DNA from 3 places in the Pseudomonas sp. Marseille-Q7302 genome. Region 1 is predicted to be linked to each of the others. Evidence: predicted binding sites of a transcription regulator. Region 1 holds the regulator's gene; each other region holds the start of a gene.
What was found. The regulator sigma-54, encoded in region 1, starts transcription at its own class of promoters, with help from an activator protein. The targets are predictions, from matches to a motif close to ANTGGCATNNANNTTGCTNT.

Region 1 (9,899 bases):
TGGCGGTGCCCAGGCGTTTTCTGGACACAACCTAGCTGTGAGCCGGCTCGGCCAGAGGTAGCAACTCCAGGGCATTCGAAACGTCGGCGATCTGCCGCAACTCGGACGGCAGGCCGGCGATGGTCAGCGGGCGACTCGCCGCCTGGGCATCGCGCAGCCAGGCCAGCAACAGCGCCAGACCGGCGCTGTTGGAGTGTTCGACACCTGCGCAGTCCAGCACCAGTGGACCACTGCCCTGAGCGATCAGGGTTCGACCCTGCTCGCGCAGGATCGGCACACTGGCGTGATCGAGTACGCCCGAGAGTTGCAGCCGGGCGCCCTCGCGGGTGATGGTTGCGCGACTCACGACCCGACCTTGGCCTTCTGGGCCTCGGGAGAGTCCTTGGCCTTGGCCACGGTGCCCGCCCAGTTGTTGATGGTCTTGTCCAGATCGTTGCCGTTTTCCTGCATCGCCTGGGCGAATTGGTCACGGAACAGCTTGCCCAGGTTCAGGCCGTTGATGATGACGTTGCGGACTTTCCATTCCTCGCCTTGCTTGACCATGCTGTACTGCACGGGATACACGGCGCCATTATTGCCCTTGACCTCCATGCCCACGCTGGTGCGGTCGGGGCCGTCGGACGGGCCTTCGGGCAGGACGCGGATACCCTGGTTGTTGTACTCCAGCAGTGCATTGCCATAGAACTGCATCAGGCTGCGCTTGAAGTTTTCCTGGAAGCGCGCCATCTGCTCGGGCGAAGCGCTGCGGCTATAGCGCACGGTCATGATGCTGCGCGAGATGCCCTCGGCATCCACTACCGGCCCGAGAATGCTGTTGAGCGACTCGTAGAAGGCGTCCGGGTTGCTGCGATACTTGTCGCGATTGGCCTCGAGATCACTGAGCAGGGTACTGGTGGTCTGCTGGATCACGTCATGGGCCGAGGGCGCCGCCTGGGACACCAGCGGTAGCAGGGCTAGGATCGCGATCACTCCGTGACGAATTAGCTTGAGCATGAAGAAGCCTCTCATCATTTGTTGGCGGAAGAGTCTTTATTGACCGAGTTGAGCAGGAATTTACCGATCAGATCTTCGAGAACCAGCGAGGATTGTGTATCTCGAATAGTCGAGCCTTCCTTGAGCACCTGCTCGTCGCCCCCGACGCTGATGCCGATGTATTTCTCACCAAGCAGGCCAGCGGTCAGGATGGAGGCGATGGAGTCAGTCGGCAGGTTGTCCACCTGCTTGTCGATCTGCATGGTGACCCGGCCGCGATAGCTGTTGCGGTCGAGATCGATGGCGGTGACCTTGCCAATGGTCACGCCGGACATGGTCACTCGCGATCTCACGGTGAGACCGGCGATGTTGTCGAAGTAGGCATAGACCTTGTAGGTATCGTGATGGTCGCTCATCGTCAGACCGCTTACCCGCAGCGCCAGCAGCAGCAGTGCGAGCACGCCGGCCAGCAGGAAGAGTCCGACACCGATTTCCTGGGTGCGGGTTTGCATCAGAGATCTCCAAACATCAGGGCGGTAAGAATGAAGTCGAGGCCGAGCACGGCAAGCGACGCATAGACGACGGTACGGGTAGTGGCGCGACCGATGCCTTCGGAGGTCGGCTCGCAGTCATACCCCTGGAAAACGGCAACCCAGGTCACCACGAAGGCGAACACCAGGCTCTTGATCACGCCATTGAGCACGTCGCTGAGCATCACGCTGTTCTGCATGGTGGCCCAGAAGGAACCGTCGTAGACGCCGAGCCAATCGATGGCGACCATCGCCGCGCCCCAGATACCCACCACGTTGAACATGGCGGCCAGCAGGGGCATGGAAATGAAGCCGGCCCAGAAGCGCGGCGCGACGATGTACTTGAGCGGGTCCACGCCGATCATTTCCAGGCTGGACAACTGCTCGGTGGATTTCATGTTGCCGATCTCGGCGGTCAGCGCGGAGCCGGCCCGCCCGGCGAACAGCAGGGCGGTCACCACTGGCCCCAGCTCGCGCAGCAGAGTCAGGGCCACCATCTGTCCCACGGCCTGCTCGGAGCCGTACTTGACCAGGATGTTGTAGCCCTGCAGGGCAATCACCATGCCGATGAAGAAACCCGAGACCACGATGATGGGCAGTGACATCACGCCCACCGAATAGAGTTGCTTGCCCAGCAGCTGCAGGCCGCTGCCCACGCCACCCCGACCGAACACCGCCAGCAGCAGGACGATGACGGAGCGGCCAATGGCCGCCACGACGTCCAGCCCGGCCTTGCCCAGCCGACGAATCCGCTCCACGGCGGAGACCTTACGCATCAGTGTTTCCCCAGCAAGGCATCGCGCAGATCAGGCGCGGCGTAGTGGAAGGGTACGGGGCCATCAGGGATGCCCTGCATGAACTGGCGAACCCGCGGATCGGGCGATTCGCGCAGTTCCTTTGGCGTGCCCTGCCCCAGCACCTTGGTATCGCCGACCACATAGAGGTAGTCGGCGATACTGGCCGTCTCGGCCAGGTCGTGGGAGACCACGATGCTGGTAAGCCCAAGGGCCTGGTTGAGCAGCCGGATCAGCCGCACCAGCACGCCCATGGCAATGGGGTCCTGGCCAACGAAGGGCTCGTCGTACATGAGGATTTGTGGATCCAGGGCGATGGCCCGCGCCAGGGCGACCCGGCGCTTCATGCCGCCGGAGAGTTCGTCCGGCATCAGCTCGACTGCGCCGCGCAGGCCTACTGCCTGTAGCTTGAGCAGGACGATGTCGCGGATCATCTCCTCGGGCAGCTTGGTGTGCACCCGCAGCGGGAAGGCCACGTTCTCGAAGACATCGAGATCGGTGAACAGCGCCCCGCTCTGGAACAGCACCCCCATCTGTCGGCGCATCTCGAACAGCTCGCCACGGGACAGCTGCGGCAGATTGGCGCCATTCACCCAGATCTCGCCACTGCTCGGCCGCAGCTGAGCAGCGATGAGGCGCAACAGGGTGGTCTTGCCACTGCCGGACGGCCCCATGATCCCGGTGACCTTGCCCCGCGGGATACGGATATCGACACGGTCATAGATGAGACGCGTGCCGCGCTTGAAGGAAACGCCCTTTAGCTCCACGGCGTACGGGCTATCGACGGTCATCAAGACTCCTAAGGTTCAACTCTGTGCAGGGAGACGCCGCTCCGCCGCGTCAGGGCACGCGGCTTTCGCGCTCGATGGCCCCGGCAAAAGGGCGGCACTATACCATTCGTTGCCGCTGAGACCTCTGACCTGCGGGCGACGTTGCTGAGTGTCGCGGCTTTGCGCATATAATTTCCGATTGTCCCGTCACCTGCCTTCTGACCCATGTCCGACTCAATAGATTTCATCGCGTCCGCCAAGCGCACCATAGATGTAGAGCGAGCGGCAGTGGCCGCCCTGGGTGACCGCGTCGACGCGAGCTTTGCCCAGGCCTGCCGTCTGCTGCTCGCCTGCCGTGGTCGCATCGTGGTGCTGGGCATGGGCAAGTCCGGCCATGTCGGCAACAAGATCGCCGCCACCCTGGCCAGTACCGGCAGCCCGGCGTTCTTCGTGCATCCAGCCGAAGCCAGCCATGGTGACATGGGCATGATCACCCGCGACGACGTCATCATCGCCATCTCCCAATCGGGCACCTCCAGCGAGATCCTGACGCTGCTGCCACTGATCAAGCGCCTGGGCGTTCCCCTGATCAGCTTCGCCGGCAATCCCACCTCGCCCCTGGCGAAGGCGGCGGACGTCAACCTGGACACCAGCGTCGCCACCGAGGCCTGCCCGCTCAACCTGGCACCCACCTCCTCCACCACCGTCGCCCTGGTCCTGGGCGACGCCCTGGCCATCGCCCTGCTAGAAGCCCGCGGCTTCACCGCCGAGGACTTCGCCTTTTCCCATCCAGGCGGAGCCCTGGGTCGCCGCCTGTTGCTGAAGGTGGAAGACGTCATGCATGCCGGCGTCGATCTGCCGCAGGTCAGCGAGGACACCTTGGTATCCGACGCCCTGCTGGAGATGTCGCGCAAGGGGCTGGGCATGACCAGCGTACTGGGCGCCGATGGCCGCCTCGCCGGCATCTTCACCGATGGCGATCTGCGGCGCGCCCTGGATCGCGGTATCGATGTCCGGACCACGCCCATCGCAACCGTGATGACCCGCGGCGGTCGAACCGCCAGGGCCCAGATGCTCGCGGCGGAGGCGCTGAAGATCATGGAAGAGCACAAGATCAATGCGCTGGTGGTGATCGATGACGAGCGGCGCCCGGTCGGTGCGCTCAACATGGGTGACCTGCTACGCGCCGGGGTGCTGTAGGCCGGGTTATACTGACCGACTAAATACGCCCACAACTCGTGTTCAACCCGCCGCCCCCGTGCGGCCCACCACAGGTACCCTCATGTTTCGCAGCTTGCGCCGACCCGTGCTGTTGGTCCTGATCGCCGCCGCGCTCATCGCGATCGGCTACTGGAACATCCTGCCGCAGCGCTTCGTCGATGCTCCAGCGTCATCGACCCCGCAAGACAGTGCCATCGACGGTTATGCCCTCAATACCCGGACGATTCAGTATCGCCTGGACGGCAAGATCCAGTACGAACTCAAGGCCGAGCGCAGCGAACACGTCAAGGCCACCGACGTCACCCTGGTGACCCGGCCCGACATGCTGGCCTTTCGTGGCACCGACTTTCCCTGGCACATTCGCAGTGCCCGCGCCGAGGTGGCTCCCGGTGGCAGTCAGGCGGAGCTGATCGATGACGTGCGTGTGGAACGTACCGACGCGAAAGGCCGCCCGGTGGTATTGACCACCACCCGCATGACCGTCTTTCCTGACAAACAATATGCGCAAACCGAGCAAGCCGTTAGAATCGAGGCCGCCAATGGGGTGACCACGGCCAATGGCATGAAAGCGTATCTAGAAGACGGCAGAATGCTCCTGCTGTCCAACGTAAGAGGCCAGCATGAGGTTCGTTAAAACCCTCCCCTTCCTGTTCACCCTCGGCGCCACCTTGGGCAGTGCCGCGGCTTGGGCCCTGCCGACCGATCGTACCCAGCCGATCCGCGTGCAGGCCGACAGCGCCGAGCTCGATGACAAGCAGGGCGTGGCCGTGTATCGCGGAGACGTGGTCATCACCCAGGGCAGCATGAAGATCACCGGCAATACCGTGACCTTGACCCAGGACAACCAGGGCAATATCAAGGTCGCCACCGCAGTGGGCAAACCGGCCTACTACGAGCAGAAACCCTCGGCGGACAAGGACATCGTCAAGGCCTATGGCCTGACCATCCAATACTTCGCCCAGGAAAACCGCATCATCCTGATCGACCAGGCCAAGGTGGTCCAACAGGGCAACACCTTCGAAGGCGAGAAGATCGTCTACGACACCCAGCGCCAGATCGTCAATGCAGGACGGGCCAACGGCAGCAAGGTCACCACGCCGCGGCCGCGGATCGACATGGTCATCCAGCCCAAGGATCAGCAGCAGTCGGGGCAGAAACAATGACGGTCACGCTCAAAGCCCAGCATCTGGCCAAGAGCTACAAGGGTCGTCAGGTCGTTCGTGATGTCAGCGTCAGCATCGACAGCGGCCAGATCGTTGGCCTGCTAGGCCCGAACGGCGCCGGCAAGACCACCTGCTTCTACATGATCGTCGGCCTGGTCAAGGCGGATCAGGGTCGCGTGCTGATCGACGACCAGGATGTCACCGCGCTGCCCATGCATGGCCGCGCCCGTGCCGGGATCGGCTATCTGCCCCAGGAAGCCTCGATCTTTCGCAAGCTGACCGTGGCCGACAACATCCTTGGCATCCTGGAAACCCGCAAGGACCTGGACAAGGCCGGACGACTGCGCGAGCTGGAAAGCCTGCTGCAGGAATTCCACATCACCCACATCCGCGACAACCGGGGCATGAGCCTGTCTGGCGGTGAAAGACGCCGTGTCGAGATCGCCCGCGCCCTCGCCACCGCGCCCAAGTTCATCCTGCTCGACGAACCCTTCGCGGGCGTGGACCCCATCTCGGTGGGCGATATCAAGCAGATCATCCGCCACCTCAAGGCCAAGGGCATCGGTGTGCTCATCACCGATCACAACGTGCGGGAAACCCTGACCATCTGCGAAACGGCCTATATCGTCAATGACGGCCAACTCATCGCCGAAGGCACCGCCGAAGAAGTCCTCGCCAACGACCTGGTGAAGGAAGTCTATCTGGGCCACGAATTCCGCCTCTAGGCAAACCCGGGGAAACAAGGCATATAATTTGCTAACGCTCGCAGGGTTCGCGAGGTTCGGTGGCGCTGTTCGCGTCGGTAGACAAGGTGTATTTCCGCAGCCATGAAACCATCGCTAGTCCTCAAGATGGGCCAGCAGCTGACGATGACGCCGCAGCTGCAACAAGCCATACGTCTGCTCCAGCTCTCGACGCTCGATTTGCAGCAGGAAATCCAGGAAGCCCTGGAATCCAATCCGATGCTGGAACGCCAGGAAGACGGGGAAGACTTCGACCAGAGCGAAGCCTCGGGCGAAAGCGACGAGCACGCGAACTCCGGCAACATGGAAACCACCTTCAAGGAAACCTCGGTCGCCACCAACGAGCTGGCCGACGAATCCGAGTGGAGCGAGCGCATCCCCAGCGACAGCGAGCTGCCGGTCGACACGGCCTGGGAAGACATCTACCAGACCAGCGCCAGCAGCCTGCCCAGCAGTGACGACGACGAGTGGGACTTCACCACTCGCACCTCGGCGGGCGAGAGCCTGCAGACGCATCTGCTCTGGCAGCTCAACCTGGCACCCATGTCGGACCTCGATCGGCTGATCGCGCTGGCCATCATCGATGGCATCGATACCGACGGTTACCTGCAGGAAAGCCTCGAAGACATCCATGCCTCGCTCGACCCGGACCTGGAAGTCGATCTCGACGAAGTCGAGGTGGTGCTCCGACGGGTCCAGCAATTCGAGCCCGCCGGCGTCGCCGCTCGTAATCTGCGCGAATGCCTGCTGATCCAGCTGGCGCAACTGCCGGCCACCCTCCCCTTGCTCGGCGAGGCCAAGCGCCTGGTCGGTGACTACCTGGATCTGCTCGGCAACCGCGACTACGCGCAGCTGATGCGGCGCATGAAGATCAAGGAAGACGAACTCAAGCCGATCATCGAGCTGATCCAGACGCTGCATCCGCGGCCTGGCTCCCAGATCGAGTCCGGCGAAGCCGAATACGTGGTACCGGACGTCATCGTGCGCAAGCACAACGAGCGCTGGCTGGTGGAGCTCAATCAGGAATCCATGCCGCGCCTGCGGGTGAATCCCCAGTATGCGGGCTTCGTCAAACGCGCCGACAGCAGCGCCGACAATACCTACATGCGCAATCAGCTGCAGGAAGCGCGCTGGTTCATCAAGAGCCTGCAGAGCCGCAACGAGACCCTGATGAAGGTGGCGACCCAGATCGTCGAGCACCAGCGGGGTTTTCTCGAATACGGCGAAGAGGCCATGAAGCCGTTGGTCCTGCACGACATCGCCGAGGCGGTGGGCATGCACGAGTCGACCATCTCCCGGGTGACCACCCAGAAGTTCATGCACACCCCGCGTGGCATCTACGAACTCAAGTATTTCTTCTCCAGTCACGTCAGCACCGCCGAAGGGGGCGAATGCTCCTCCACCGCGATCCGCGCGATCATCAAAAAATTGGTGGCGGCGGAAAACGCGAAAAAGCCGTTGAGTGACAGCAAGATCGCTGGTTTACTGGAATCGCAAGGTATACAAGTCGCTCGTCGCACGGTGGCTAAGTATCGGGAATCCCTGGGTATCGCTCCGTCCAGCGAACGCAAGCGTCTCCTCTGACGCGTCCTGATGTGACCGTGCCTCGATCGACCCGTGTCATGTCGGCGAGCAGCTTCGCCGATCGCAGCCCGGCAATAAGGAGAAGCGGTATGCAAGTCAACATCAGTGGCCATCAGCTTGAAGTGACAGAAGCCCTGCGTGACTACATCGGCGAGAAACTCGCCCGCCTCGAACGGCACTTCGACCGTATTACCAACGTCCAGGTCATTCTGGAAGTGGACAAGCTCAAGCAGAAAGCCGAAGCCACCCTGCACGTCGCTGGCGCCGCGGTGGTCGCCAACGCCGAGCATGACGACATGTATGCCGCCATTGATCTCCTGGCCGACAAGCTCGACCGCCAACTGATTAAACACAAGGAAAAATCGATCGAACGCCAGCAGGGCGTCGGCGTCCGCTGAGGTTTCGATCGCCGCTTTATGATCAGACTCGAAAATATTCTGACCCCCGGCCGCACCCAGACGGGTGCGCCGGGTGGCAGCAAAGCCGCCGTACTGGAACGTATCGCCGAACTGGCCGCGCAGGAATTGCCTGGCCATGACGCGGCGCACATCCATGAATGCCTGATGGCGCGCGAGCGCCTGGGCTCCACTGGCTTCGGCAATGGCATCGCCATTCCCCACTGTCGCCTGGCGGGCCTGCAACAGCCGCTGTGCGTCCTCTTCCACCTGCAGCAACCCGTGGACTTCGACTCCCTGGATGGCGCACCGGTAGACCTGGTGTTCGTGCTGTTGGTACCCGAAGCCGCCACCGAACAGCACCTGACCCTGCTGCGCCAGATCGCCGGCATCCTGGACCGCGCGGACATCCGCGAACGGCTACGCAAGGCCAAGGACAGCCAGGCGCTCTATCAGATCGTCGTCGAGGCCCAGAGCGGACACTGACATGCACCTCATCATCGTGAGCGGACGTTCCGGGTCGGGCAAGAGTACGGCGCTCAACGTGCTTGAGGACAATGGCTTCTACTGCATCGACAACCTGCCGGCCAGCCTCCTGCCCGAACTGGCCCAGCACGCCCTCACCGACATGGAACGGCCTCAGCCCAAGGTCGCCCTGTCCATCGATGCACGCAATCTGCCCAGCCAGCTGCAGCGCTTTCCCGAATTGCTCGAACAGGTGCGCAGCCGCAACATCCGCTGCGACATCCTCTATCTGGACGCCGATGACCAGACCTTGCTCAAGCGCTTTTCCGAGACGCGCCGCCGGCATCCGCTGTCCAATCAGGAAAGATCGCTGGCCGAGGCCATCCACGATGAGCAGGTGCTGCTGTCGCCCATCGCCGATCTGTCCGATCTTAAGATCGACACCACTCACCTGAATCTCTATCAGCTGCGTGACATCCTCAAGTTGCGTCTGCTGAACGCGCCCGAGCCCGGCACCGCCTACCTGGTGGAATCCTTCGGCTTCAAGCGGGGCCTGCCGGTGGATGCGGACATGGTCTTCGATGTACGCTTCCTGCCCAATCCCTACTGGAAACCGGACCTGCGCGACTTTTCCGGTCTCGATGCCCAGGTGCGCGATTATCTCGAGCAACAGCCCGAGGTAGAGACCCTGTACAATGACATCCGCGATTACCTGGTGAAGTGGCTGCCGCGCTTCGCGGCCAACAACAGGTCCTATGTGACCGTGGCCATTGGCTGTACCGGCGGTCATCACCGTTCGGTCTACCTGGCCGATCGCCTGGGTCGCGAACTCAAAGACCTGCTCAAGAACGTCCAGATCCGCCATCGCGATCTCTGACGCCCGTTTTGTTTCGACAAGGACAGACTCAATGCCTGCCCAACAGATCACCATCATCAACAAGCTTGGCCTGCACGCCCGCGCGGCCGCCAAGTTCGTCGGCGTGGCCGGCCGTTATCCTGCTAGCGTCCGCGTTGGCCGCAGTGGCGAGCCGCCAGTCGATGGCAAGAGCATCATGGCGGTCATGATGCTGGCCGCTGGCAAGGGCACGGTGCTGCAACTGGAAACCGAGGGTGAACAGAGCGACGAGGCCATGCGCGCCCTGATCGAACTGATCAACAACTACTTCGACGAGGGTGAGTGATCGGCCCTGCTCCAGCTTCGCCCAATAAAAAAGCCGCCCGAGGGCGGCTTTTTTATTGGGCGTCAACTCAGGCGTTCAGCG
Region 2 (9,899 bases), 2.5 Mb from region 1:
GCAGCCCACGAAGCTGGCGATGGCCAGCCACCAGATGTGCCAGATCAGGGCGAAGCCAAGGATCAGGGCGAAGAGGCTGATCACGATGCCGGCGCCGGTATTGCGCGGCATGTGGATCTGCTTGTAGTCCGCATCCTTCTTCTCGGTGATGCCTTTTTCCTTCATGCCCCAGTAGGCATCGATGTCGTGCACTTCCGGCACTTCAGCGAAGTTATAGAAGGGCGGCGGGGAAGAGGTGGACCATTCCAGGGTACGGCCATCCCACGGATCGCCCGTCACGTCCATGTTCTCCGGCAGATTGCGATCGCGGATACTGACGTAGAACATCCACAGCTGGCTCAGGATCCCCAGGGCGATGATGCCGGCGCCGATGGCGGCGGTCACCAGGAAGGGGTGCCAGTCGGGGTTGTCATAGTGGTTCAGGCGACGGGTCATGCCCATGAAGCCCAGCATGTACAGCGGCATGAAGGCGACATAGAAGCCGATCAGCCAGCACCAGAAGGCCTGCTTGTTCAGCTTCTCGTTCAGCTTGAAGCCGAAGACCTTCGGGAACCAGTAGATCATGCCGGCGAAGTAGCCGAACACGGCGCCGCCGATGATCACGTTGTGGAAGTGGGCGATCAGGAACAGGCTGTTGTGCAGCACGAAGTCGGCACCCGGTACCGCCAGCAGAACGCCGGTCATGCCGCCGATGCTGAAGGTCACGATGAAGCCCAGGGTCCAGAGCATCGGCGAGGTGAACTGGATGCGGCCCTGGTACATGGTGAACAGCCAGGTGAAGATCTTCACACCCGTCGGGATCGCAATGATCATGGTCGCGATGCCGAAGAAGGCGTTGACGTTACCGCCCGAGCCCATGGTGAAGAAGTGGTGCAGCCAGACGATGAAGGACAGCACGGTAATGGCTACCGTTGCCCAGACCATCGACACATAGCCGAACAGACGCTTCTTGCTGAAGGTGGAGGTCACTTCCGAGAACACGCCGAAGGCCGGCAGGATCAGGATGTATACCTCGGGATGGCCCCAGGCCCAGATCAGGTTGGTGTACATCATCTGGTTGCCGCCGGCTTCCGCGGTGAAGAAGTGGAAGCCCAGGTAACGGTCCAGGGTCAGCAGTGCCAGGGTAACGGTCAGGATCGGGAAGGCTGCCATGATCAGGATGGCAGTACACCAGGAGGTCCAGGTGAAGATCGGCATGCGCATCAGGGTCATGCCCTTGGTACGCATCTTCAGCACGGTCACGAAGAAGTTGACGCCGGTCAGGGTCGTGCCGATACCGGACAGCTGGAGCGCCCAGATGTAGTAGTCCATCCCTACGCCTGGACTGTACTTGATGCCTGACAGCGGCGGATAGGCCACCCAGCCGGTCGCAGCGAATTCGCCCACGAACAGCGACATCATGATCAGCACGGCGCCGGCTACGAACAGCCAGAAGCTCAGTGAGTTCAGGAAGGGGAAGGCCACGTCGCGAGCACCGATCTGCAGCGGTGTCACCACGTTCATCAAGCCGGCCACGAAGGGCATCGCCACGAAGAAGATCATGATCACGCCGTGGGCAGTGAAGATCTGGTCGTAGTGATGAGGTGGCAGGTAGCCCTCGGCCCCGCCAGAGGCGATGGCCTGCTGGCTACGCATGAGGATGGCGTCGGAGAAGCCGCGCAGCAGCATGATCAGGGCGACGATGAAGTACATCACGCCGATCTTCTTGTGGTCGACGGTGGTCAGCCACTCTTTCCAGAGGTAGCCCCACTTGCCGAAGTAACTGATCGCTCCCACCAGTCCCAGGCCGCCCAGGGCGACCGCGAGGAAGGTTACGAGAATGATCGGCTCGTGATACGGAATATCCGCGAGAGTTAATTTACCGAACATGACTTATTCCTCGGTACCGTGTTGACCGCCGTGCTGGCTCATGTCCATCACGTGATCGGTCTGCTTGCTGAAGTCGGACTTCATGAACTTCTTGATGACCGTTCTGAACAGATCCGGCTCGACCGTCGAATAGTAGACGACCGGCTGCTTCTCGCTGGGCTTGGCCAGCTCGGTGTAGCTCGCCTGATCCAGGGTCTTGCCACCCGACTGCTTGACCTTGTTTACCCAGGCGTCGAAATCACCGGCGGTGGGTACCGCGTGCACGGCAAAGATCATGTCGGAGAAGCCAGCACCACTGTAGTTGGCAGAGCGGCCTTCGAACTCGCCGGGATGATCGGCGATCAGGTGCAGCTGGCTCTGCATGCCGGACATGGCGTAGATCATGCCGCCCAGGGCCGGGATGGACAGGGTGTTCATGACCGACTCGGAGGTGATCTTGAACTGCACCGGGCGATTGACCGGGATGGCGATTTCATTCACCGAAGCGATGCCCTGCTCCGGGTAGATGAACAGCCATTTCCAGTCCATCGAGACCGCTTCGATCACCAGCGGCTGCTCGGGATGGTCGAGGGGCTTGAAGGGATCCAGTTCGTGGGAGGTCTTCCAGGACAGGATGCTCAGGAACACCACGATCGCCAGGGGGACCAGCCAGACCACGGCTTCGATCTTGTAGGAGTGAGCCCAGTTCGGGGTGTACTTGGCGTCCTTGTTGGTCGCGCGGTACTTCCAGGCAAACAGGAAGGTCATCACGATGACCGGGATCACCACGATCAGCATGAGGCCGAACGCTGTGTAGATGAGGTTGCGTTCTTGCACGCCGATGGAGCCTTTCGGATCCAGCAGCACGGCGTCGCACCCGCTGAGCAGCAGCGCGGCGGCACCGGCCAGAAGCCAACCGGTTGGTTTTAGATACTTCGTTAGTTTCATCTCACGACCTCAGTAGAGCGGCTCATCGTGGTTATTCTCTCAACGTGCCTGTCGCCAGCCTCATGCTCCGCAACGGACAGGCATCCGTGCGGCAGGCTGATGGATTGCAGAAATTGCGGGATTTCGCAGCGCGGTATGGTGCCACAGAGGGGCTGGATATTCGACCCTTTGGTCAGCCGCCGTTCAGGTCTTGCCGGCCGTCAAGAAAGCCGAAATCAGGCGGTGTAAGGCACTGTCATGCGCTGGGTAAGAGTAGCTGAGCAGCAGGGAGTCGCCAGTTTGATCGGGCTTGTGCCGTTGGCCAGCAGGCAAGGTTCAGGTTGGGGAAGGGCGCAAAAAAGCGCGACCCAAGGCGGCTAAGGCCTTGAAGGCTTTGAAAAGACAGGGCGAGGAAGAAGCAGAAGGATGGTGCCGGAGATAGGAGTCGAACCTACGACCTTCGCATTACGAATGCGCCGCTCTACCAACTGAGCTACACCGGCACGAAGCTTTCAATGATAAGTCTTTGGTTATCTGCTATGCAAGCCTGGTCATTGAGTGTGCATGAAGGCCTGTGGCGATGTGTCGCACTGCTGCCAGCTCCGGATTTCGCAATTCGCCAATGCCTCTCGGCCTTACGCAATTGTTGAGAGGAGAGGTCAGCGGTCAGGAGCGAAGTCCATTCGGGAAACCTTTGCCGGAGTCCTCATACCTAATCCTTGCCGCAGCTTCGGCCCCCTGATCCTTCCAATTGATAGCTGCCCATGCGGAGAGCCCCAATGACCGATTACTCCCTCACCCGTCGTAATGTCCTTGTCGGCTCCGCCGTAGGGCTTGCCGCTGCCGCTTCGGGCGCTGCCGTTGCCCAGGAAGGCACCAGCGCGCCTCGCCCCGCTAGGCCGCTGCAGGACCCGCGCACCAAGTACACCCGTGAGCCCTTCAAGGAACAGCGCCAGGAGTGGCCGGCGCTGACCAGCAAGATGGAGCCGCGTCCCGACCATGGTGAGACCAGCTATCACGGCTCCGGTCGCCTGGCCGGGCGCAAGGCGCTCATCACCGGCGGCGACAGCGGTATCGGTCGCGCCGTGGCCATCGCCTTCGCCCGCGAGGGAGCGGATGTGGCCATCAACTATCACCCTTCCGAAGAATCCGACGCCCAGGAAGTGGTCAAGCTGATCCAAGACGCCGGTCGCAAGGCCATCACCCTACCGGCCGATATCCGTACCCAGGAGGCCTGCGAAGAAGTCGTCAACAAGGCCATCCAGCAACTCGGCGGGCTGGATCTCCTGGTGAACAACGCGGCCTATCAGCAGAGCAAGGCGGACATCCTCGAGATCACCGACGAGCAATTCGACCGGACCTTCAAGACCAACGTCTATCACGTCTTCCGCTTCAGCAAGGCTGCCATCCCGCACCTACCGCCGGGCGCCAGCATCATCAATACCGTCTCGGTGAATTCCTACGATCCCGGTGAAGAGCTGATCGACTATGCCTCGACCAAGGCCGCAATCCTCAATCTCACCAAGGGCATGGCTAAGCAATTGGCCAAGAAGGGCATTCGCGTAAATGCTGTAGCACCAGGCCCGGTGTGGACGCCGCTACAGGTGGCGGGTGGGCAATTGGAGGGGCAAATGAAGGAATTTGGGCAGGACACGCCGTTGGGGCGGGCAGGGCAGCCAGCGGAGTTGGCATCGCTGTATGTAGCGCTGGCAGAGGAGGATGCGAGTTTTAGTACGGGGACAGTGGGGGGGGCGTTTGGGGGGAAGGGGATGCCATGACTGGCCTCCTCCCTACAACCCAAATAATATTCTAGTTGGGTTGTAGGGAGGAAGTACTGAATCTAAGTTAGACAGTTATCGGCAGTTTGCAGGGCGATATTTAGCAGCCAATGTTCCGTTGGCGTTACAAGTCCAGTTAACAGCTGTTCCTGCAGCTGCTGTACTCAAGTCAACTGCGGTAGAGCCGTCAGCTGCTACAGGGGAAATCAGAAGGGTGTTAGCCCCAGTTGGCACCACTGCTGCTTTGTAAGTAATTGTGATGATGCCAGTGGCTGCGCTGGTGACCGATGCAACGTTGCGGTTTCCTGCCAAGGCTGTTGCGTCTTGCGGTGTTGCGCCAATCACATTGCATGTCGCTGCGTTGGTACAGCTCATATCAGTCGGCCCGCGGCTTTGGAAGGTCTCGGTGATAGCAGTTCTTAACGGCGAAGCAAGAGACAAGCCTTCCGACACGCGTGCCCTAATTGTGTAATCTTGGTAAGCCGGAATAGCAACTGCCGCCAAAATACCAATAATCGCTACCACGATCATCAGTTCGATCAAGGTAAAGCCTTTTTGAGCTTTCATTCTAACTCTCCGAAGTTGGATCAGGCCAACGTGCCTGTTTGAGGTATAGCACAGACCGTGCCAAAGAAAAGTGGCTACTGCAGCACGCTTTCTGTGCGATAGGCGTCAACAAAAGGGCAGGGGATGACAAAAAATGTCAGCTGTCTGGCGCCATTTTGCGGGCACCTTTGGGGGTGCTATAACGCCTGCTGTAGCCATGGGTGGGAATGACGATGAACGAGACGGTGATGTTGTCAGGGCTGGCACGGCAGCTGGTGGATGCCCAGTTGCTGGCGGAAGCCGCGGCCCAGCAGGCGGTGGTCAAGGCCAAGCAGGCCAAGGTGCCGTTGGTGACCTATCTCGTTCAACAGCGGCTGGTGCAGAGCCGACCTTTGGCTGAGCTAGCGGCTCAGGAATTCGGCGTTCCCTTTCTCGATCTGTCGGCCATCGACAAGGAGCAGTTGCCCAAGGACATCGTCAACGAGAAGCTGATGCAGCAGCATCACTTCCTGCCGTTGAGCAAAAGAGGTAATAAGCTCTTCATTGCACTCTCTGACCCGACCAATCAGCAAGCCATCAACGATGTGTCCTTTGGCAGCAAATTGGCGGTCGAGGTGGTGCTGGTCGAGGACGACAAGCTGCACCAAGCCATCGAGCGGTATCTGGATACGGGAACCGGCGGCTTGGAGTTGTCCGATCTTGACCTTGATCTGGAAACCGAAGGAGGAGAGCGACCGCAGGAGGCGGTAGCTGGTACTGACGCTGACGACGCACCCGTGGTGAAGTTCGTCAACAAGATGCTGCTTGATGCTATCAAGAAGGGCTCGTCCGACCTGCATTTCGAGCCCTATGAAAAAATGTACCGAGTACGCTTCCGTACTGATGGTGTCCTGCACGAGGCGGCGCGGCCGCCGGTGCAGTTGGTATCGCGAATCTCGGCGCGGCTCAAGGTGATGTCCAATATGGATATTTCGGAGCGCCGTAAGCCCCAGGATGGTCGGGTCAAGCTCAAGGTCTCCAAGACCAAGTCCATCGATTTCCGGGTCAACACCCTGCCCACCCTCTGGGGCGAGAAGATCGTGATGCGGATTTTGGATTCCTCCAGCGCCCAGATGGGGATCGATGCACTGGGCTATGAGGATGTGCAGAAGGAACTCTACCTGCAGGCGCTCAAGCAGCCACAGGGGATGATTCTGGTGACCGGGCCGACTGGTTCGGGTAAGACGGTGTCTCTTTATACCGGCCTCAATATCCTCAATACCGAAGACATCAATATTTCCACCGCAGAGGATCCGGTGGAAATCAACCTGGAAGGCATCAACCAGGTCAACGTCAATCCGCGGCAGGGACTCGACTTCTCCCAGGCGCTGCGCGCCTTCCTGCGTCAGGATCCCGACGTGATCATGGTCGGTGAGATTCGAGACCTGGAAACGGCGGAGATTGCCATCAAGGCAGCCCAGACCGGCCACATGGTGATGTCGACCCTGCACACCAACAGCGCGGCGGAAACCCTGACGCGTCTACGGAATATGGGGGTGCCCGCCTTCAACCTGGCGACCTCGGTCAACCTCATCATCGCCCAGCGCCTGGCGCGCAAACTGTGCAACAAGTGCAAGAGAGTCCATGAGGTGCCCCGTGAGGCATTGTTGGCCGAAGGCTTTCGCGAGGAAGAGATCGGTAGTTTTACCCTTTATCAGCCTATCGGCTGCGAAGACTGCAATGCGGGGTATCGCGGGCGAGTGGGGATCTACGAGGTAGTGAAGGTCACGCCAGCGCTGCAGCAGATGATCATGGAGGAGGGCAACTCCATCGAGATCGCGGCGCGGATGCGCAAAGAGGGCTTCAATGATCTACGGCGGTCGGGGCTGGTGAAGGCGATGCAGGGGATTACCAGTCTGGAAGAGATTAATCGGGTGACCAAGGACTAGGGGCTTTCCCTCACCCTAGCCCTCTCCCGGAGGGAGAGGGGACTTGATCGGCGCATCGGTTGATGGCCGCGCATAAGGCTTCGGCATCATAGAGCGCCTAATACGCTGGCATTTGGCGCGATGCTTGCCTTTAAAGCCGCAACCGGCTCTCTTTAGAGCATTCTTTTGACGGGTCCGCCAAGGCGGGCCAAGCCTTTGACGAGTCGAGGCCATGGCCGATAAAGCTATCAAGATGGGCAGCTTCACCTGGGAGGGGACCGATCGCAAAGGGACCAAGGTGAAGGGCGAAATGACGGGCTTGAATCCCGCCTTGATCAAGGCGCAGTTGCGTAAGCAGGGCATCAATCCTACCCGAGTGCGCAAGAAGTCGGTGTCGCTGTTCGGCAAGGGCAAGAAGATCAAGCCCATGGATATCGCGCTGTTCACTCGGCAGCTGGCGACGATGATGACCGCAGGTGTGCCCCTGCTGCAGGCCTTCGACATTATCGGCGAGGGCTTCGACAATCCCAACATGCGCAAGATGGTCGACGACATCAAGCAGGACGTCGCCGCCGGTAATAGCCTGGCCAACTCCTTGCGTAAGCAGCCGCAGTATTTCGACGATCTCTATTGCAACTTGGTGGATGCCGGCGAGCAATCTGGTGCCTTGGAGACCCTGCTGGATAGGGTAGCTACCTACAAGGAAAAGACCGAGGCGCTGAAAAAGAAGATCAAGAAGGCTATGACCTATCCGGCGGCAGTCATCGTGGTCGCGGTGATCGTGTCGGCCATTCTGTTGATCAAGGTAGTGCCTCAGTTCCAGTCGGTGTTCGAGGGCTTTGGCGCTCAATTGCCGGCCTTTACGCTTATGGTCATTGCTATTTCCGAGGTCCTGCAGGAATGGTGGTTGCTAGTACTTGGCGGGCTGTTTGTACTCGCGTTCGTCCTTCGCCACTTCTACAAGAAATCGGAGAAGTTTCGCGATGCCACGGACCGGGGCTTGCTGAAGATTCCTCTGATCGGCTCCATTCTCTATAAGTCGGCCATTGCCCGTTATGCTCGCACGCTGGCCACCACCTTCGCGGCCGGTGTGCCCCTGGTGGATGCTCTCGATTCGGTGGCGGGAGCAACCGGCAACGTGGTGTTCCGCAATGCCGTGGAGAAGATCAAGGGCGATGTCTCCACTGGCATGCAGCTCAACTTCTCCATGCGTACCACCGGGGTGTTCTCGTCCATGGCCATCCAGATGACGGCCATCGGCGAGGAGTCCGGTTCCCTGGACGAGATGCTGTCCAAGGTAGCGACCTTCTATGAGGACGAGGTCGACAACATGGTCGATAACCTCACCACCCTGATGGAACCGATGATCATGGCGGTTCTGGGGGTCCTGGTGGGTGGTCTGATCATCGCCATGTACCTGCCCATCTTCCAGCTCGGCTCGGTGGTCTGATGGCGCTGCTGGAATTCCTAGCCGGCGCGCCGCTGGCCGCGGCGCTGTGCGCGCTGATCCTGGGGCTGCTGGTAGGCAGCTTTCTCAATGTGGTGGTCTATCGGCTGCCGGTGATGCTGAGGCGGGATTGGCAGACGGAGGCGCGTGAGGTGCTGGAGCTGCCGGCCGAGCCGGAAGGGGCGCCTTTCAACCTGGCGCGGCCTGGTTCCCGCTGCCCCCATTGCCAGCGTGCCGTGCGGCCCTGGGAAAACGTGCCGGTGGTGAGTTATCTGCTTCTGCGCGGTCGCTGCAAGGGTTGTCAGGCCTCCATCAGCCCGCGTTATCCGTTGGTTGAGCTCGCCTGTGGACTGTTGTCCGCCTGGGTCATCTGGCATCTGGGCGTGACCTGGCAGGGCGGGGCCTTTCTGCTGCTGACCTGGGGCCTGCTGGCGGCCAGTCTGATCGATGCCGATCACCAGCTGTTGCCGGACGTGATCGTCCTGCCGTTGTTGTGGCTGGGGTTGATCGCCAATCAATTCGGGCTGTTCACCAGCCTCGGCGATGCCGTCTGGGGTGCAGTGGCGGGCTATCTGAGTCTGTGGCTGGTGTTCCAGCTGTTCCGCCTGGTGACCGGCAAGGAGGGCATGGGCTATGGCGACTTCAAGTTGCTGGCGCTGCTCGGCGCCTGGGGCGGTTGGCAGATCCTGCCCTTGACCATCCTGCTGTCGTCGCTGGTGGGTGCCGTCCTGGGCGTCATCACCTTGCGTCTGCGGCGGGCGGAAACCAGCACGCCCTTGCCCTTTGGTCCCTATCTCGCCGTAGCGGGGTGGATTGCCTTGCTCTGGGGTGATCAAATAACCGGCTTGTACCTGAACTTCGCCGGATTCCGATGACTTCTGCCTGGACCCTCGGCCTGACCGGGGGCATCGGCAGTGGCAAGAGCGCCGCTGCCGAGCATTTCGCCCAGTTGGGCATCACCTGTGTCGACGCCGATCAGGCCGCCCGTTGGGTGGTCGAGCCGGGACGACCGGCGCTGGCCGAGATCGCCGGGCATTTTTCATCGGCTGTCTTGCAGCCGGATGGCAGCCTGGACCGGGCGGCGCTACGGGCCGCGATCTTTGCCGATCCGGCCGAGCGGCGTTGGCTCGAATCCCTGCTGCATCCCCTTATTCGCCAGGAGATCCTGGCGGCCTTGGCCGGGGCCAAGTCGCCCTACGCCATTCTGGTGTCGCCGCTGCTGTTCGAGTCCGGGCAGCGGGCGCTGGTTCGGCGGGGGCTGGTGATAGACGCGCCGGAAGCGCTGCAGCTTGAGCGAGCCATGCGCCGTGACGGGGTGGACGAGGCTCAGGTGCGGGCCATCCTGGCGGCGCAGCTGCCGCGGGCCGAGCGCCTGGCCAAGGCGGATGACGTCATCTGCAACGACGGCGATCTCGCCACGCTCCACACCGAAGTGGAGCGCCTGCA
Region 3 (9,899 bases), 1.9 Mb from region 1:
TGGAAGCTGTCGGCGAACGAATCGTAGGTGCGAAACTTCGCGGTCTCGGTCACCGCCTTGCCGTTGACGAACTCCTGGGTCACCGCGGGGGCGCTGCCGCCATCCCAGCCGTGGGACTTGATGCCGAACAGGTTGTTGCTGTTGCTGCCATCGGCCTGCTTGACCATGTGCTTGCCCCAACCAGTTTCCAGCGCCGCCTGGGCGACCAGGTACTTGGGATCCACGCCCAGGCGCTTTGCCGCGGCCTCGGCCATGGGCATCATGGTGTCGACGAACTCCTGACGGGTACGGAAACGGGTCTTGCCGGTAGCGGCGGTGCTGTCCATGCTGGCGACGGCCTCAGTTGCGGCCGCCGGCTTACTGCCGGGTTGCGTGGCCTGCTGGCGCCAGGCGCTCTGGGCGGCCGCCACTTCCTGGAAGCTCTGCTTGAGGGCAGCGCCCTGCTCAGCCGCGCCGGAAATGTTGGCGGCGGTACGCTCGGCCAGTCGCCCGGGCAAGGCAAGCCGGCGCGAATTGAGCGCGCTGGAATCGTCGCGCCCGGCGGCGACGGCATTCGCCGGCTTGAGGCCATGGCTCGCCACGTCGTTGAGCTTGGCGTTGCGACCGGCGGCCAGTTGCCCTTCAGTGGGCGCCGCCTGGCCAACCTGAGCGAAGGGATTGGGGCGGGTCGACGGCTGGGCGGTCTTGCTCAGCTGACGCTCCAGGACATTGGCCAGGCCGATACCGCCGCCATCCCGGGACAGGGAGACGGCCAACTGCTGGTCGTACATGTCCTGGTACTGCTTGGTGGTCTCGCTGGAAAAGGGGCTGTCCTTGTCCGCCAGCGCCTGGTTGGCGCTGCGCATGGACTTGAGCATCTGGTTCAGGAACAGCGACTCGAATTCGCCCGCGACTTTCTTGACGTTTTCCGCGCTGTCGCGATCCTTACCCTTCATCTGGGCCAACCGATTCAGGTCGGTGAAGGCCCCCGAATCCTTGACGTTGCCGTAGTTGCCACCCAGACGAGATTCCATCGCCCGCTCTCCTTAGATTACGATCAGATCGGCCTGCAAGGCGCCGGCCTGTTTCAACGCTTCGAGAATGGCCACCAGGTCGCTGGGCGCCGCGCCCACCTGATTCACCGCTCTCACGATTTCGTCCAACGTAGTGCCCGGACCGAACTTGAACATCGGCTTGGCCTCCTGCTTGGCCTTGACGGTCGACTGGGGCGTCACCACCGTCTGCCCACCCGACAAGGGATTGGGCTGGCTTACCTGCGGGTCCTCGCTGATGGTCACGGTCAGGCTGCCCTGGGTCACCGCCGCTGGCGAGACCTTGACGTTCTGGCCGATGACGATGGTCCCGGTGCGGGAGTTGACGATGACCTTGGCCACCGCCTGCCCCGGATCCACCTCCATGTTCTCCAGGATCGAGATGTAGTCGACGCGCTGGCTGGGATCCACCGGCGCCGTGACGCGAATCGATCCGGCATCAACAGCTGATGCAACACCCGCGCCAAGTGTCTCGTTGATCTTGTCGACGATGCGTTTGGCGGTGGTGAAGTCGCTGCGATTCAGGTCCAGCGTGATGCTGTTGCCTTGGTCGAAGCCACTCGGCACTGGTCGCTCGACAGTGGCCCCATTGGGAATGCGCCCGGACGACGGAACGTTGACGGTGATCTTCGAACCGTCGCGGCCTTCGGCGTCAAAACCCCCGACCACCAGGTTGCCCTGGGCGATGGCGTAGATCTGGCCATCGATACCCTTGAGCGGCGAGAGCAGCAGGCTGCCGCCTCTCAGGCTCTTGGAGTTGCCGATGGAAGACACCGTGATGTCGATGGTCTGGCCGGGCTTGGAAAAAGCCGGCAGATCGGCATGGATGGATACCGCCGCGACGTTCTTCAGCTGCGCCGTGGTGCCCGGCGGCACCTTGATGCCGAACTGCGCCAGCATGTTGTTGAAGGTCTGCACGGTGAAGGGCGTCTGGGTGGTCTGGTCACCGGTACCGGGCAGACCCACCACCAGGCCGTAGCCAATCAGCTGGTTGGTCCGCACGCCCTGGATGCTGGCGATGTCCTTCAGGCGATCCGCCTGGGCCAGGGGCATGACCAGGGCCAGGGCGGCAGCGGCGATGAGGCTCTTGAACATGGCGCTCATCCTCAGAAGGGCATCAGGGGGCTGCCGAAGAGCTGGCTCAGCCAGCCCGGCTGACTGGCATCGGCGAAGGCGCCGGTGCCCGAATAGGTGATACGTGCATCGGCTACGCGGGTAGAGGACACGGTGTTGTCGGTGGCGATGTCGTCGGCGCGGACCATGCCCTGGATGCGCATGAGTTCGTTGCCGGTGTTGAGGGTCAACCACTTCTCGCCACGCACTACCAGAATGCCATTGGGCAGCACTTCGGCGATGGTCACGGTCAGCGAACCGGACAGGCTGTTGCCCTGGGCCGCAGTGGACTTGCCGGTGTTGGAGCGGTTACCGGAGAAACCGGCGTCCAGACTCAAGTCGCCATCGGCCAGCGGATTGGGAATCTTCGGCTTGGCGCCGAACAGCGAAGTCAGCCCAAGGGTCGCCTTGGTGTTCTTCGCGATGTCGGAACTGGCGTTTTTGCTGGCCTGGGTCCGCTCCTGCAAGGTGATGGTGATGATGTCGCCGATGCGGAAAGCCTTGCGGTCGGTATAGAGATTCTGCTCGAACCCCGACTGGAAGATGGCGCCGTTGTTCTGCGCCGCTGGCACCGGGGTACGCGGCAGCACCGGGGCGTAGTAGGGATCGTCCGGTTTGGCGGCCGGGGCTACGCATCCTGCGAGTACGAGCGCTCCCAGGAGCGGGGCGACGGCGAATAGAGGTTTCATGGAGCGCGTCCTCACAGGGGATTAGAGCTGCTGGGTAACGAAGCCGAGCATCTGATCGGCGGTGGAAATGACCTTGGAGTTCATCTCGTAGGCGCGCTGGGTGGTGATCATGTTCACCAGCTCCTCGACCGTGCTCACGTTGGAGTTTTCCAGGGTGCTCTGCAGCACGGTGCCAAGGCCGTTCAAGCCCGGGGTACCGACCTGAGGCGCGCCGCTGGACGCGGTCTCGCTGAACAGGTTCTGGCCCACGGCCTGGAGGCCGCCCGGGTTGACGAACTGGGCGATCTGCAGGTTGCCGATGACCTGCGGCGCGGCCTGGCCGGCGGTGGTGACCGACACGGTGCCGTCTTCGCCGACGGTGAAGGTCTTGGTATCGGCAGGCAGCACGATGGCAGGCTGCAGGGCGAAGCCATTGGCGGTGACCAGCTGGCCATCGGCATTGAGGTGAAAGGTGCCGTCACGGGTGTAGTTGATGGTCCCGTCGGGCATGGTCACCTGGAAGAAGCCATCGCCGTTAACAGCCATGTCCAGTGGCTGGTCGGTGGTCTGCAGCGAACCCTCGGTGAAGTTCTTCTGGGTGCCGACGATGCGCACACCGGTACCCAGTTGTAGGCCGGAGGGGAGCTGGTTGTCCTGGGTGGACTGGGCACCGGGCTGGCGGCGGATCTGGTACAGCAGGTCCTGGAATTCGGCGCGATCGCGCTTGAAGCCCGTGGTGGACACGTTGGCCAGGTTGTTGGAGATGGTGGTGAGGTTCATGTCCTGGGCGGACAGACCGGTCTTGGCGACCCACAGTGACGACATCATGCTGGTATTCCTCGAAGTGCCGGTTTTACGTCGGCGCTAGCCGTTATCAGGAGAATTGCAAAACCTTTGCCATCGCCGCGTCGTTGTCTTCCGCGCTGCGCATCATCTTTACCTGCAGCTCGAACTGGCGGGACAGCGACAGGATCGAGGTCATCTCCTCCGCCGCATTGACGTTGCTCGACTCGACGAAGCCGGAGACCAGGGAGACGTTGGCATCCATGGGCGGCGCCGCCTGCCCCTGCTTCATGTGCAGCAGGCCATCGAGCCCCTTTTCCATCTGCTTGGTATCGGGATTGACCAACTTGATACGGTCGACCTGAGCCAGGGCGTTGGCTGCCTGGCCCGAACCGCGCACGGTGATGCTGCCGTCCTGACCGATTTCCACCTTGGAGGCAGGCGGCACGGCAATGGGACCGCCATTGCCGAGCACCGGCAAACCGCTGCCGGTCCGCAGCATGCCAAGGGGGTCGATCTGCAGGCTGGAGGTGCGCACGTAGGCCTCCTTGCCGGAGGGATCCTGGACCGCGACGAAGCCCGGCCCCTGGATGGCCACGTCCAGGTCACGGCCCGTCTCCTGCAGCGCGCCAGGGGTGAAGTCCGTCGCCGGCCGCTCACTCATGGAGTAGACGCGCGACGGCATGGTCTCGCCGAACACCTGCATCGAGCGCGCCTGTTCGAGATCCTTGCGGAATCCCGAAGTCGAGACGTTGGCCAGGTTGTTGGCGTGGGCGCGCTGGGCCATCTCGTTCTGGCTGGCGCCGGTCATGGCGACGTACAGCAGCTTGTCCATCTGATCCTCCGACGGCGGCAGATTGCCGCCAAGCTTGCGTTCGGAGGTTCTTTAGCAAGCCCCGTTCCAAAAGCTTAAAACCCTTTAAAATCAGTAGTCTGAAAATAGAAAAGCCTCCCGAGGGAGGCTTTTCCTGACGCCGAAGCGGCAAGCCGTCAGAGAAACGACATCAACGCAGGTTGATGATGGTTTGGGTAATGGCGTTCTCGGTCTCGATGGTCTTGGCGTTGGCCTGGTAGTTGCGCTGCGCCACGATCATGTCGACCAGCTCGGTGGAGATATCCACGTTGGACGCTTCCAGGGCACCGGACTGCAGCGAACCGAGGGTCCCGGCTCGGGGCGTTCCCACTACCGGCTGACCGGACTCCGCGGACTCGGTCCAGGAGGTCTTGCCCATGGGCGTCAAACCCTGGACGTTGGCGAAGTTGGCCAGGACCACCTGGCCCTGCACCTTGGACTGACCATTGGTGTAGCGAGCGAAGATCTGGCCGGTATCGTCGATTTCCAGGCCGGATAGCTGCCCAGTGGTGTAACCGTCCTGGTTGACGCTGTTCACCGCGAAGGCGGTGGAGAATTGCGTCGAGCCCCGCGGATCGAAGGTGAAACCGCCAGTATTGCCCAGGGCACCGTTCCAGCTGTAGTTGGCCGGGTTGCCGCCATCGGAGATCGCCGGGATCCAGCCACTGCCGCTCGAACCGGTGGGATCGGCGGCGAAGGTGATGATGTTGGTCTTCGGATCGACCGAGACTCCCGACGAAGACGAGGTCACGCTGCTCAGCTTGCCAGCGGCATCGAAGGTCACGCCAAAGCTCTGCGGCTGGGTACCGTAGGCGGCCACGGCCGCAGCTACCGACGCCGGTGTCGCGCCAGTCGCCGCGGCAGCGTTGTTGGCGATGTTCTTCACCTGGGGCGTTGCCCCGGACATGTTGTTGACCGCATTGGCGACACTGTTGGCCGTGGCACCGGCAACCCCGGCTGCGGTGTTGGCGGTCTTGGTGGCGATACCGGGATCCAACGGGTTGCGTCCGTCGATCAGCACCTGCATGGACCACTGGTTGGTCGCCGGCGCCGGCGCCTTGACGAAGTATTGCGACATGACGTGCGAGTTGCCCTGGCTGTCATAGATGTTCAGCGAGGTCGAGGAGTTGTAGGTCTTCGGATCCGAGGGATCGAAAGGCGTCAGCGTCGGCGGCGTACTGGTCGAGTTCAGGTTGAACTGCTGAGCGATCTGGGTAGTGGACTTGGGTGCCTGGCTGGCAGTCTCGACACGCAGGTCGCTGCGCACGCCGGGCTGCAGCAGCCCCTGCGCATTGGTGGTGTAGCCCTGCAGCTTGTAGCCATTGTTATCGACGATGAAACCGTTCTTGTCGGTACCGAAGTAACCTGCCCGGGTGTACTGGACGGCGCCGTTGTTGCTGGTCATGAAGAAGCCGTTGCCATTGATGCCCATGTCCAGGGCATTCTGGGTGGAGTCGATGGTGCCCTGGTTGAACAGTTGCCCAACGTTGCCCAGCAGCACACCGCTACCTTGAGCATTCTTGCCGGTGCCCAATACGGAGGCCGCATACAGGTCCTGGAACTCCGCCCGTGACTGCTTGAAGCCGACGGTGCTGGCGTTGGCGATGTTGTTGCCGGTGATGTTGAGATCACTGGACGCGGCCTTGATGCCGCTCAAACCGATATTGAAAGACATGCTGGATTCCTCTCGTGTGCCGCGCCTTACTGGCCGACCGCCTGGACTTTGGAGATGCCGATGCTGCCGACGCCGGCAAGGTTGAGTGTCATTTCGCCGCCGTTCTGCCCCAGCGTCACGCTGTCGACATTGGCCGGCAAACTGGTTTTCATGGCCTCGGTCTTGCCATCCACACTGGCTTGGGCCTCGAAGCGATAAGTACCGGCATCCAGCTTCTTGCCGCTGGCATCGGTACCGTCCCAGGTGAAGTTCACCAGGCCACTGGTTTGCTGCCCCAGATTCAAGCGGTTCACCTGGTTGCCGGTGGTGTCATAGACGTTGACCCAGACGTTCGGGCTGGACGCCGTCAGGTTGAGCGCGCCCTTGAAGTCCTCGCTGGTATCCACCTTGACCTTGTCGCTATCGACGATCACCTTGCGGCCGACCAGGGTGGACGCCTGCAGTGCCTGGGAAGACTGACTACCGGAGAGGATCGAGCCGACGCTGGTGTTGAGGTTGGTGATGCCCTCGACGGTACTGAACTGCGCCAGCTGGGCGATGAATTCGCCGTTGCCCTGGGGCTCCAGCGGATTCTGGTTGTTCATCTGGGCGACCATCAGCTTGAGGAACTCGTCCTTGCCGAGCTTGCCGCCCTTCTTGCCGTCGCTGGCAGTCGTCTCAGCGGTGGTGCCTGTCTTGTTGATCGAGTACTTGTCGAGTACCGATTGAGCGGTGGAGTTGGTCGTACTGATGGCCATGGCGCCGATTCCTTACTGACCGAGGGTCAGTACCTTCTGCATCATCTGTTTAGCGGTATTCATCATTTCCGCGTTGGTCTGGAAGGCGCGACTGGCCGAAATCATGTCGGCCATCTCCTCCACCACGTTCACATTGGGGTAATAGACGTAGCCTTCCTTGTCCGCCATGGGATGATTGGGCTCGTAGCGCTTCTGCACCTCGCTCGGATCCTCGACGATACCCTTGACCTCCACCCCGACACCGGCCTGGCCCTGGTCGTCGAACAGCGAAGCACCGCCCTGGGCCGCGTTGAACTGGGCAGCGAACACCGGATGCCGCGCCTTGTAGGTCTGATCGACGCTGGAGGAGACGGAGTCGGCGTTGGCCATGTTGCTGGCCACGGTGTTGAGACGAACGTTCTGGGCGCTCATCCCGCTACCGGCGATGTTGAACAGCGAACTCAGGGACATGGCTATTCTCCGCGCAGGGCCGACATCAGCCCCTTGAACTTGCTATTGAGCAGGGTGAAGCTGGCCTGGAAATTCATCGCGTTTTCGGCGTAGTTGGCCTGCTCGACCTGGGCATCCACGGTGTTCTGGTCCACCGACGGCTGGGTGGGGATGCGATATTTCAGCGCGGCATCGCCCATGCCCATGTCGAAACCCTCGGCGGCGATATGGCGGCTGTTGGTGGTTTCCAGCTGATAGTGTCCGGAAGCCCCGGAGGCATTCTTGGCCGCCTGCTCCGCCAGCACGGCGCTGAAGTCCAGATCCCGCGCCTTGTAGCCTGGGGTATCGGCATTGGCGATGTTGTTGCCCAACACCTCGGCGCGCTGAGAACGGAAGTTCAGCGCCTGCTCGTGCAACCCGAGTGCTTTGTCGAAACTGATGCTCATGTCGAGAGACCTTTGACGTGGCTTGCAAGCGATTTAGCAAGGCCCGTGCCAGTCTCTAAAACCCTTCTAAATCAAGGGTTCCACTCAGGGCGGCAGTCAGAATGGCCGCAAGCGGCAAGGTTTTTCCGCCGCCGTTGCCGGCTACGGGAGCCAGGGCGGCAAAACTTTGGCGCAAAAAGAAAGGGCAGACCTGGGTCTGCCCTTGGGGATGTCCATACAATGGCCTACTTGGCCTTGTAGATGATGCCCGGATTGCACTGCACCATCTGATAGAGATCCGGCAAGCCGTTGAGGGCTTCGGACGCACCCAGGAACAGATAGCCGCCCGGCTTGAGGGTGGCATGGATGCGGGTGAGGATGTCCTTCTTCACGTCAGCGGAGAAGTAGATCAGCACGTTGCGGCAGAACACCATGTCGAACTTGCCGAGGCTGGCGTAGCTGTCCAATAGATTCAGAGCGCGAAATTCGATCCGACTGCGAATCGCCGGCTTGACCGCCCAACGATTTGGCTGCAACACGTCGAAGTAGCGCTGCAGGCGTTCCTGGGACAGACCGCGACCAATCGCCAGCGAATCGTATTCACCGGACTTCGCCGCAGTGAGAATGGCGCCCGAGAGATCGGTCGCCACGATCTGCATGCCGCCACGCCCCTGCCCTGCCGCGCTGCGCTCGAATTCGTCCATGGTCATGGACAATGAATAGGGCTCCTGACCCGAGGAGCAGGCCGCCGACCAGACCCGCAGGCGCTGGCCGAAAGTATTCTTCGTCAACTCCGGCAAGAGGCGGTTCTTGAGTACCTCGAAGGGATAGGTGTCGCGAAACCAGAGGGTTTCGTTGGTCGTCATCGCATCGATGACCTTTTCCCGCAAACCGCCACGGGGCTGCATCTGGATGCGCTGCACCAACTCCGACAACGTCTTGATCCCCTCGGTCTCCATCAGCTTGTTGAGCCGACTGGAGACAAGGTACTGCTTGTTGTCACCGAGCAGGATCCCGCTGGATTTCTCGAGGAAATCACGAAAAAGCACAAAATCCGCGTTGACTGCTGACACTGCCGCTCCGCCTTCTGGATACCGGGATAGAGACGCCTTCACCTAGTGACTGTCGACCGCATTGATGCGCTCGGCTACCCGGGAGGCAAGATCATCGGGACGGAACTTGGCCAGGAAGTCGTCCGCGCCGACCTTCTTGACCATCGCCTGGTTGAAGACGCCGGACAAGGAGGTATGCAGCAGTATATGCACTTTCTGCATTCGCGGATCATGACGGATTTCCGCCGTGAGGGTGTAGCCATCCATTTCCGGCATCTCGATGTCGGAAATGATCATCAGCAGCTCCTCTTCCGGACGCTTGCCTTCGTCGACCATACCCTGCAGGTAATTTAGCGCCTGACGACCGTCATTGAGCGAGATCACCTCTACTCCAACGGTTTCCAAGCAGCGGGTCACCTGCTTGCGCGCCACCGAGGAGTCGTCGACGATCAATACCCGCTTGGTGACGGCCTTCGCCTGTACCACGTCGCTGATCACGCCGGCCGATACGGTCTCGACGGACGGTGCCACCTCGGAAAGGATCTTTTCCACGTCGATGATCTCGACGAGCTGATTGTCGACCCGGGTGACGGCGGTCAGGTAGTGATCACGACCGGTACCCTTGGGCGGCGGATTGATGCCTTCCCAGTTCATGTTGACGATCCGCTCCACCGAACGCACCAGGAAGCCCTGCACCTTGGTGTTGTACTCGGTGATGATCACGAAGCAGTTGTTGATGTCTTCCAGGCCACGACGACCGGTGGCCATGGCCAGGTCGATGATGGGGAAGGTGCCGCCACGGATGCTGGCCACGCCGCGCACCACCGGGCTCGATTTCGGCATCACGGTGAGCTTGGGGCACTGCAGCACCTCCTTCACCTTGAAGACGTTGATGCCGTAGAGCTGCGAGCCGTCCAGGCGGAACAGCAGCAGCTCCAGACGGTTCTGGCCCACCAGTTGGGTACGTTGGTTGACTGCGTCCAATACACCAGCCATTTGGCGACTCCTCTCGTTGCCTCGGACCGGTTGGAAAACTCGGCACAGGGCTTGCTTAGATGTGACTCATGAAGATCGAAGTGACGTGTTTCCGACCTATGAAAACCTCTTGCCGCTGGGCTGCGAATCTCATGTTG

Region 2: ACWPW1_RS18455 (pilin) is a predicted target of sigma-54. The motif match lies at 5,166-5,185, and genes of this name have one in related genera.
Region 3: flgB (flagellar basal body rod protein FlgB) is a predicted target of sigma-54. The motif match lies at 7,769-7,788, and genes of this name have one in related genera.

Annotation. Positions count from the first base shown of each region.
Region 1 is NZ_CBCOPK010000001.1:1,453,174-1,463,072, reverse strand. It holds gene ACWPW1_RS06740 (STAS domain-containing protein) at 32-346, opposite strand; gene ACWPW1_RS06735 (MlaC/ttg2D family ABC transporter substrate-binding protein) at 343-993, opposite strand; gene mlaD (outer membrane lipid asymmetry maintenance protein MlaD) at 1,008-1,484, opposite strand; gene mlaE (lipid asymmetry maintenance ABC transporter permease subunit MlaE) at 1,484-2,278, opposite strand; gene ACWPW1_RS06720 (ATP-binding cassette domain-containing protein) at 2,278-3,087, opposite strand; gene ACWPW1_RS06715 (KpsF/GutQ family sugar-phosphate isomerase) at 3,292-4,266, shown strand; gene lptC (LPS export ABC transporter periplasmic protein LptC) at 4,349-4,921, shown strand; gene lptA (lipopolysaccharide transport periplasmic protein LptA) at 4,908-5,450, shown strand; gene lptB (LPS export ABC transporter ATP-binding protein) at 5,447-6,175, shown strand; gene ACWPW1_RS06695 (RNA polymerase factor sigma-54) at 6,278-7,777, shown strand; gene hpf (ribosome hibernation-promoting factor, HPF/YfiA family) at 7,867-8,175, shown strand; gene ptsN (PTS IIA-like nitrogen regulatory protein PtsN) at 8,194-8,658, shown strand; gene rapZ (RNase adapter RapZ) at 8,660-9,514, shown strand; gene ACWPW1_RS06675 (HPr family phosphocarrier protein) at 9,546-9,818, shown strand; gene ACWPW1_RS06670 (superoxide dismutase) at 9,886-9,899, opposite strand, start outside.
Region 2 is NZ_CBCOPK010000001.1:3,956,226-3,966,124, reverse strand. It holds gene cyoB (cytochrome o ubiquinol oxidase subunit I) at 1-1,869, opposite strand, end outside; gene cyoA (ubiquinol oxidase subunit II) at 1,873-2,796, opposite strand; tRNA gene ACWPW1_RS18465 (tRNA-Thr) at 3,203-3,278, opposite strand; gene ACWPW1_RS18460 (SDR family oxidoreductase) at 3,555-4,553, shown strand; gene ACWPW1_RS18455 (pilin) at 4,629-5,120, opposite strand; gene pilB (type IV-A pilus assembly ATPase PilB) at 5,333-7,027, shown strand; gene ACWPW1_RS18445 (type II secretion system F family protein) at 7,239-8,456, shown strand; gene ACWPW1_RS18440 (prepilin peptidase) at 8,456-9,328, shown strand; gene coaE (dephospho-CoA kinase) at 9,325-9,899, shown strand, end outside.
Region 3 is NZ_CBCOPK010000001.1:3,348,884-3,358,782, forward strand. It holds gene flgJ (flagellar assembly peptidoglycan hydrolase FlgJ) at 1-1,013, opposite strand, end outside; gene ACWPW1_RS15605 (flagellar basal body P-ring protein FlgI) at 1,026-2,126, opposite strand; gene flgH (flagellar basal body L-ring protein FlgH) at 2,138-2,833, opposite strand; gene flgG (flagellar basal-body rod protein FlgG) at 2,855-3,640, opposite strand; gene ACWPW1_RS15620 (flagellar basal body rod protein FlgF) at 3,687-4,430, opposite strand; gene ACWPW1_RS15625 (flagellar hook-basal body complex protein) at 4,600-6,123, opposite strand; gene flgD (flagellar hook assembly protein FlgD) at 6,150-6,860, opposite strand; gene flgC (flagellar basal body rod protein FlgC) at 6,873-7,310, opposite strand; gene flgB (flagellar basal body rod protein FlgB) at 7,313-7,735, opposite strand; gene cheR (protein-glutamate O-methyltransferase CheR) at 7,960-8,787, opposite strand; gene ACWPW1_RS15650 (chemotaxis protein CheV) at 8,830-9,762, opposite strand; gene flgA (flagellar basal body P-ring formation chaperone FlgA) at 9,861-9,899, shown strand, end outside.